DNA from 4 places in the Lysinibacillus sp. NPDC047702 genome. Region 1 is predicted to be linked to each of the others. Evidence: riboswitches for the same ligand, from Rfam matches in the RefSeq annotation. Region 1 holds a riboswitch; each other region holds the start of a gene.
What was found. Region 1 has a riboswitch for cobalamin ahead of mmgD (citrate synthase). Riboswitches for the same ligand answer to the same signal wherever they lie in the genome.

Region 1 (2,209 bases):
CCTATCAATTCAAATTCATTAGCCACGAGTCCAGTTTCTTCATGAAGTTCACGGGAAGCAACCTCCTCTAAAGTTTCGTTCAGTTCCATTGAACCACCAGGTAATCCCCAATTAAATGTATCTGAGCGTTTTTGAAAGAGAATTTTCTTGTCATTGTTTACCACAAGGATTGTCGCTCCGACGCTTATAATTGGTCTGCTACCGAACTGCTTTCTTAATTCTGAAATATACCCCAAAATTTCCACTCCTACTAAAAATTTATTCATATAAATAGTTCTGCTTTGCTAAATAAGAAACCTCTATTTTCTTAATTACTTTTGAAAGTAGGCTAGTTTCATCCCTTAACAATCTTTTTTTGTACGAAATAATGCTAAAAAATATAGAATAGTTCTTTAAAAATGGAAAATAGCTTTTGATAAACTGCCTTTTCTGAATTTTACCTATATTGATTGTTTTTGAATCTCTATGATAAGGTTAAAAGACAAATTGAATATGCTAAATTTTGGTGGTTCAAGTGAAGTGATTTCATTTGATTAAAAGGGAAGTTGGTAAGAGTCCAACACTGTCCCGCAACTGTATTTAGGAGCTCAATAACAATACCACTGTTTTGTTTATCAAAATGGGAAGGCGATATTGTAGCGTTGATCATAAGTCAGGAGACCTGCCACTAAACAAGCATCAATTGACCTACGAGGATAGGGAGGTGTTAGCTACAGTATGATTATTGTGAATTATTGTAAATTCGCTGTTTTTTACTCTGTCATGTATTTGTAGATTAACAACTTCTAAAAGGATAGAAGTTGTTTTTTTGTTGTTCTTTCGCGCTTGAATGTTAACGCTTACAAGAATGAATAAACAAAGGGGCTGTAATGTATGGAGTTAAATTATTCACCAGGTCTAGATGGAATCATTGCCACTGAGACTAAATTATCTTTTTTAGACACAGTACAAAGTCAAATTGTTATAAGAGGCTATGACTTGATTGAATTATCGAAGCGATATTCTTATTTAGACATTGTGCATTTACTATTCAACGGAGAAATACCAGCTATTGCGCAACAGAATGAACTGAAAGCCATTTTGAAAACAAACTATCAGGTTCCACAAGAAATTTTTCATATTTTTAAGCTATTGCCAAAGGGAACACATGCAATGGATGGGCTGAGAACTGGGATATCAGTATTAGCAGGCTATGATCAGCAAATCGATGATCGTTCTACAGAGGAGAATTTAAAGAGAGCCTTTAGACTTTTAGGAAGTATGCCAAATATTGTAGCGAATAGCTATCGTGTACTCAATGGACAAGAGGTAGTAGAGCCCGATAGTAATCTTTCTTATAGTGCGAATTTCTTTTACATGATTACTGGAAAAAAGCCAACAGTGCTGGAGGAGGAAACTTTCGATCAATCCCTTGTTCTATATAGTGAACATGAAATGCCTAATTCTACATTTACGGCTCGTGTTATTGCCTCTACACAATCCGATTTATATGGAGCTTTAACTGGAGCTGTAGCATCATTGAAAGGAAATTTACATGGTGGAGCAAACGAGGCTGTGATGTATATGCTTCTTGAAGCAAAGACAGTGGAAGGCTTTGAAACATTGCTGCAAAAGAAAGAAAAAATCATGGGCTTTGGTCATCGTGTATACATGAAGAAAATGGATCCACGTGCACAAATAATGAAAGAGGCATTAAGTAAATTATGTTTAGAACATGGTGACGATCTATTATATCGCATGTGTGAGGCTGGTGAGAAAGTAATGGTGCAGGAAAAAGGATTGTATCCAAATTTAGATTACTACGCAGCACCTGTATATTACATGCTTGGACTGCCTATTGAAATCTATACCCCAATTTTCTTTAGCTCTCGTACCGTCGGCTTATGTGCACATGTGATTGAACAGCATGAAAATAACAAGCTGTTTAGACCTCGCGTTCATTATATGGGCGAGCGTCATAACCTTGAAGAAGTAACAGTGTAATCAACATATAACAACTCGCCATAGTACTGATGGACATTCTGACCAATGTCCATCAACTTACTAGTATATCAAATAGAGGTAGTGAAAGGAAGATATAGATGATAAAAACTAATGAAATATCTAAGACAGATCAATTATTAAGCGATATTGCAGATTATGTATTAAATACTACGATTACCAGTGAAGAAGCCTATGAAACAGCACGTTATGTTTTATTAGATACTTT
Region 2 (2,209 bases), on a different contig from region 1:
GTATACCGTATTGCTGTATGTTGCCTTTCCAATTAAACTTTTACCAGTTTGAATTAGTTGCTCTGCCTTTGCGGCAACAGCCTGTTGATTGTTGAAATTATTAATAGTTGCAGCTTCTACCTCTATTGGCTGAATAGCTGGCTGTACCATTCCTAATGTGGTAAAACCTATTGACAATGCTAATGTTGTGCTTAAAAATCGTTTACGTTTGTTCATGTTGTTAGTTACCTCCTAAAGTCAATGCTAGGATTAATCCTATTTTGGCTCGCCATTGGAATTAATCGTAGCATGAAAAAGTAAGGCTTCTTCGAGGTAAATGTTACCACGAGTTGCTGGAAATTGACCTAATTGCTTGATATAAAAGGCTTCATCGCCGGAATTTACAGTTTCATTACAAATGTTTCAATAGGATGTAATTGTTTTAATTTAGAATCGATTGACAGTACCATATAGAGAACAGCCAATTGCAAACTAGCGTTATGATTGTGGAATGATTTCTACGAGATTACCGAATAATACCAAAAAATATATGGATTGACAAGTGGATAGAACCTTAAATGTGAAGGATAGATCAGCCAAGATGACGGATAGAACTACAACATTAGAGGATAGAATCAAAAAAATCTGAAAATAATGCTACTTTTCAGAAAAATATATGTTATAGTAAGAGCATAATTGAATACTGTGTAAGAGTTGGTGCCAAATGAGAATTTGGTTTAAAAGGGAAGTCGGTGCAAATCCGACGCTGTCCCGCAACTGTAATTCGGAGCAAATCATAAATACCACTGGGAAACTGGGAAGGTTGTGAGGCGTGTTGATGAGAAGCCAGGAGACCTGCCAATGTCTAGTACACACCAAATACCTACGTGGAAATAGGCGGTGAAATGTGACCAATCGGCACTGTGCGACAATGAATCCTACGATTTTAAAATAAATCGTATTATTTCTGTATGTCTGTATGTTTGATAAACAATGTCAGCCATTTTCCAATAACGGGAAATGGCTTTTTTTATTTTACGAATTAAGGAGAGAGTAACATGACTTATACAAGTACAGCAATTGGCTATCCATATATTGGAGAGGATCGAGAATGGAAAAAGGCATTAGAATTATTTTGGAAAAAGGAATTGACAGAGGAAGCGTTTCTGCAGCAGCTGAAGGATATACGATTAGCACGTATTGAAAAGCAACTTCAACTGGGGCTAGATGTTATAACAGTCGGAGATTTCACATTGTATGACAGAATGCTGGATACTGCTATCATGTTCGGATTGGTTCCCAAACGCTTTCAATGGCAAGGCGGAAAGGTCGATTTACAAACATACTACGGCATAGCTCGTGGCAATAAACAGGCAGTGGCTAGTGAAATGACAAAATGGTTTAATACGAACTATCACTACATTGTGCCAGAATATGAGGGACAACCTTTACAATTAACAGAGAATAAAATAGTTGCTGATTTTTTAGAGGCGAAGGAAGCGTTTGGTATAACAGCAAAGCCGACATTAATTGGTCCTTATACATTTTGTAAGCTGACAAAAGGCTATGACAAACTTTCTCAGGTAGCCTTCATTTTAGACTTAATACCACTTTATACGCAGGTGTTAAAGGAGTTAGTGGTTGCTGGAGCTAATTGGATTCAAATAGAAGAGCCAGCACTTGTAACAACTTTAGATGACGCAGAGATCAAGCTTGTCCAAGAAATATATACACAGCTAGCTGCATCAGTACCGGAAGCGAAAATTATGCTACAAACATATTTTGAATCCTTGTCAGCATATGAATCATTGGTGACTCTTCCTGTACAAGGGATTGGCTTAGACTTTGTGCATGGCTATCACAAAAATATGGAGGCACTTCGTCAATACGGTTTCCCGCAGGATAAAGCATTAGCCATTGGTATTATTAACGGTCGAGATATTTGGCGTGCAAATCTAGCAGAAGTGGGTGCCACTATAAAAGCAATTGAACAATTAAGTAAATCAAAAGACATTTGGATTCAGACTTCCTGTAACTTACAGCATGTGCCGATCACTACTGCTCTAGAAACCAAGCTTGATCCTGTCCTTCACAATGCACTTGCCTTTGCAGATGAAAAAATAGTGGAATTGGTTGAAGTGACTAGTTATATTCAAGACACAAATGGTGCAGCAAATCATAAGCTATCAGACAGCATGAAGGCTATTGAGGCATTAAAAAACCATCAAAT
Region 3 (2,209 bases), on a different contig from region 1:
TCGAGTAAAATCTCCCTGCTGATTTAGCTTTTCAAAGGTTTTCTCTGGTATGTTCATATTAAATGCATTCATGTATAATGTCTCCTTATGAAAAAGGAGCTAGCAAAATGCTAGCTCAAATTTTAAAAGTTATCTGGATAAAAGCCTTTTGCCAAAATTTGAATGGCTTCTGCGGCACGAACTCCTTCAGATGCTGCAGATAGTGGTAAAATAACAAAATGTTCATTTTTCACGGCTTCTGTTTCTTTTAATGCTGGGTCATTCTTTAAGAAATTAATTTTTTCTTCAGCAGATGTCTCTCCATAATCAATAACAACAATCACCTCTGGATTACGCGCAACTGCCTCTTCCTTTGAAACGGTTGTCCACCCAGATTCGACATCACCAAAAACGTTTTTGCCTCCAGCAATCGTTACCAACTCATTCATAAAGTTTTGCGCTGCTGTAAAGACATCCTTATCACCGCTGTCAAAAACTAAAACAGGCAGCTCTTTGCCATCCTGGGGTAATTTCGCCCGAATAGCCTCTACATCCTTCGTCATTTGATCGATTAAAGCTTCTCCACGATCTTCGACACGGAATATTTTTGCGATATTACGAATATCTATGAAAATATCCTCTAAAGTTGGCTTTGTCATATTGGATGCTGTATGTAGATATGTGTGAATCCCTAATGCCTCAAGCTCTTCTGGAGTGCCGACACCTTTTTCACCAAAGGCACTTTTCCATCCCCCATATAAAAAATCTGCCTCTGCATCAATTACCTGCTCCTTTGTAGGATATTGGTCAGCTAATACAGGTACCTTGTCGTAAGCAGCTTGTAAAGGCTCATAAATTTTATCATCTAAATAGGCTGTGCCAACCATTGAATCTTCTAAGCCTAAAGCTAGCATAATTTCTGTTACATGTTGGTTTAAGCTAATCGCTTTTTTGGGAGCTTCTTTATAAACTTGCGTTGTCCCATTATTGTCAATCGTTACTTCTGTCGTTGCCGCTTGTGATGGTTCAACCTTTTCCCCTTGTGCTGCTGATTCATTATCTTCCTTCGCGCTGCATGCACCTAAAATAGCCATCAATGCCAGTGCAAAGACAAGCCACATGCTGTTCCATTTCTTCATGTCTTTATCTCCTTTGATGTTATATATAGTAAGAAATCAGTAGACTTCTTTGCTACCATGATTCGTGATGAACTGTATAACAAATTGAAAAAGGGCATAAAAAAATCCCCTTGTTTCCAAGAGGTACGCATAGTGAAAAGACGGCTTTTGACCTGATTCACTATCCCCATCCTCGTGGTTGAAGTAAAGAATATTATTGGCAGGTATCCTGGCTTAGGTTCATCATCTGTACGCCTTCCCATAGTGTGATTACAGTGGCATATTGTATAGACTCCCCATTTACAGTTGCGGGACAGCATCGGATTCTCACCGATTTCCCTTTTAAGCAAATGACAAAGGCCATTTGCACCAATATAAAGGTATTATGTATTGTTATAAATATTATTGATAGACTAGCAAAAGTAATTTCCGTTCGCAATCTCACAAAATAATCCATTTACTAAATATATTTATTATTACAGAAATATTCATACATAAACGAGAACTATTTTACATTAAATTATTTTCGCAATCATTAGATTTGGAACACTATTATGACATATTCTAAAACTATTTACCTTGAATTTATTAAAATTCTGTTACAATAAAATAGACGGATTTATAGAAACGAGGATTAATTTATGTACAAAACTATTGGGATCCTTGCTCATGTGGATGCAGGAAAAACAACATTCTCAGAGCAATTATTATTTCATACCAAAAGTATTCAGGCTCGCGGGCGGGTAGATCATCAGAATACATTCCTAGATAATCATGAGCTAGAGCGACAACGCGGCATCACTATTTTTGCGGAGCAAGGTCGTATGACAATTGGCAACGACACATATACATTAATCGATACACCTGGACACGTCGATTTCTCCCCTGAGATGGAGCGTGCGATTCGTGTTATGGATTATGCCATCATTGTGATTAGTGCAGTTGAGGGGCTACAGGGGCATACTGAAACAGTTTGGCACCTATTACGTCAGTATCACATTCCAACCTTCTTTTTTATCAATAAAATTGATCGTGAAGGTGCAGTGGTGAATCATGTTATGGCACAGCTTCAAAAAGATTGCTCTGAGGATGTACTACTAGTAAATGAAATG
Region 4 (2,209 bases), on a different contig from region 1:
CGGAAATTACCGTTTATCAATTATCACAATCACCGTGTACGTTGCTGAAAACAGATGAAACAAAAAGCTGCAATTAACTGCATCTTTTTTGTTTTGTGTAATATAGTAAATGGGCTAACTTAGTACATATATTCCCAATGCCAACACTCTGCAAATCTCTGAGTAGTAATAAACTGAAGTTCCTCGATTTCGTAGTAATATTTCAGCCCTAGTAATGGAAATGTTAATAAGATGATGCTAAGCTTATAACATATTTGGCTTGTATTTGCCGTTTACACGGTTCAAAAAATTTATTTGAACAAGTTCTATCAATCTAAATTTTGAAGCTCTCATAATGATCTATATACAGCGTTAAATGCAATCGAATAATATATTCTATACGTATTTGTTCCTTTCATTCTTTATAATTCGATTTAAATTTTCTAGCCATTGTGTGAAAGTTAGGTTATCATTTTCTATTTTTTTGTTTCACCCCGCAACGTTGAACTATAGCTTTTAATACTGCTTTTTTAATGAGCAGTGAAATAATAATATTGACACTATTTAAAGCTTACTATATCTAAAAAATATACTTCTTTTTTATTTAACTATTTTGAAAAATAGAAATATATGCTAAACTTAACAGTAAGTGAATAAGAATTGCAGAATAAAGGTGCTCTTTTAAGAGCTTAATAGGGAATTCGGTACAAAGCCGAAGCTGTTTCCGCAACTGTAAGTGTAGATGACTACAGAAAATACCACTGTCAAACGAGGAAAAATGCCTCCAGTAGATGGGAAGGTTCTGAATAGGATGCACAAGCCAGGAGACCTACCTTTATTTTATCGTATTAACTCTCTTCGGAAGCTAGGAGAACCTACGGCAAATAGACGGACAGGCAAACTATGTTTTTGCGCCTTTTTTCTGTTTTCCATTAGATGCTTCCCCTTTTTGGAGAAGCATCTTTTTGTTTTCGAGTTAATTGCAAGAACATTCACGAAATAATAAAAATAGGAGGTTTTACAAATGGTCCATTTCAAAAAATGGTGGCAATTAGCGTTAGTCATGCTTTTAGCATTTTCGCTCGTAGCACCAACAGCAAGTGCAGCAGTATTACAGCCCATAAGTCAGGAAGCACAAACAGCAGATTTTGATGTTCAGTTATCAGTGACTGGTTTATGCGGTACTGGTTCATGTGATGAAATTTTAGCAGGAACAACTGTAAATGTTCAAGAAGGGACAACAGCGTTAGAGCTTGTAGAGCAAGTATTTGATGCTGAGGGTATTCCTTATGTAGTAGTTTCTACTCAATATGGTCCATATCTTCAATCAATTGATGGACGTGCTGCAGGCAGTTTAAATGGTTGGGATGGCTGGGTATACACTGTAAATGGCGTTAGCCCCAATTATGGATTAGCTGAGTATCAATTAGAGGCTGATGATGTGGTTCATATTTATTACACTACATGGGCTAAATTAGAAACGACAAGTTCAATTGCTGTAAATGATAATAATCCATCCGTTACGGTAAATTTAACTGGTGATTTATTTATAACACCAGATGCCTCTAATTTAGCAAACTGGACAATTAACACAGGGACAACAGCATTAACAGCTCAGTCTATTACTGTGAATACAAACCAACAAGCTGTTATTACATTTGCGGGTACAGCGCAGGCAGGCACTATTACTATTACAGCTTCTGCCAATGCTTTGTTCGGTAGCTCAGCAAGTGAGCCAGTTGAAGTGAAAGTACAATAGCTAGATAAATTGATACTGACAAGATGAATTAATTCAGCTTGTCAGTATTTAATTATTTATAAAGGAAGTGAATTTTATATGACGATGTGGAAAAAAAAGCTACATATAGCAATTATTTTTATTTTGATCGTATCGCTATTTTCTCCAGTCACTGCAATTAAGGCACAGGATTTTGAAGGGGATTTACTCGACCCTACTACAAACATAAATGGTATTGAACCTGATGATTCAGGAAAGCAGGATAATGCTACAGGGTCGGATAATGAAAAAGAAGTAGAGCATTCAGCAGAACAGGAAAATGCACTGCAATCTGTTGATGAAATTGAATCCGATAATCTTACACAATTAGGGGATGCAACGGAGGTAGCTCCTTACGTAGAAGTTGCGCCCCTAGCTATTAGCGACGTTCAGCTAAACACGGAGGAACCTTTACTATTATTAGTGGGAGAAACATTTCAACTTACTGCAACT

Region 2: another riboswitch for cobalamin. It lies ahead of metE (5-methyltetrahydropteroyltriglutamate--homocysteine S-methyltransferase); the one in region 1 lies ahead of mmgD (citrate synthase).
Region 3: another riboswitch for cobalamin. It lies ahead of ACQKIM_RS17425 (ABC transporter substrate-binding protein); the one in region 1 lies ahead of mmgD (citrate synthase).
Region 4: another riboswitch for cobalamin. It lies ahead of ACQKIM_RS12485 (DUF4430 domain-containing protein); the one in region 1 lies ahead of mmgD (citrate synthase).

Annotation. Positions count from the first base shown of each region.
Region 1 covers NZ_JBNNMG010000013.1:39,063-41,271, reverse strand. The annotation lists gene ACQKIM_RS09180 (NUDIX hydrolase) at 1-236, opposite strand, end outside; cobalamin riboswitch at 490-683, shown strand; gene mmgD (citrate synthase) at 874-1,983, shown strand; gene prpD (2-methylcitrate dehydratase) at 2,082-2,209, shown strand, end outside.
Region 2 covers NZ_JBNNMG010000033.1:48,153-50,361, forward strand. The annotation lists gene ACQKIM_RS16065 (NlpC/P60 family protein) at 1-216, opposite strand, end outside; cobalamin riboswitch at 678-856, shown strand; gene metE (5-methyltetrahydropteroyltriglutamate--homocysteine S-methyltransferase) at 1,038-2,209, shown strand, end outside.
Region 3 covers NZ_JBNNMG010000039.1:29,643-31,851, reverse strand. The annotation lists gene ACQKIM_RS17430 (precorrin-3B methylase) at 1-72, opposite strand, end outside; gene ACQKIM_RS17425 (ABC transporter substrate-binding protein) at 123-1,118, opposite strand; cobalamin riboswitch at 1,300-1,486, opposite strand; gene ACQKIM_RS17420 (GTP-binding protein) at 1,739-2,209, shown strand, end outside.
Region 4 covers NZ_JBNNMG010000022.1:18,997-21,205, reverse strand. The annotation lists cobalamin riboswitch at 634-830, shown strand; gene ACQKIM_RS12485 (DUF4430 domain-containing protein) at 1,004-1,738, shown strand; gene ACQKIM_RS12480 (S-layer homology domain-containing protein) at 1,817-2,209, shown strand, end outside.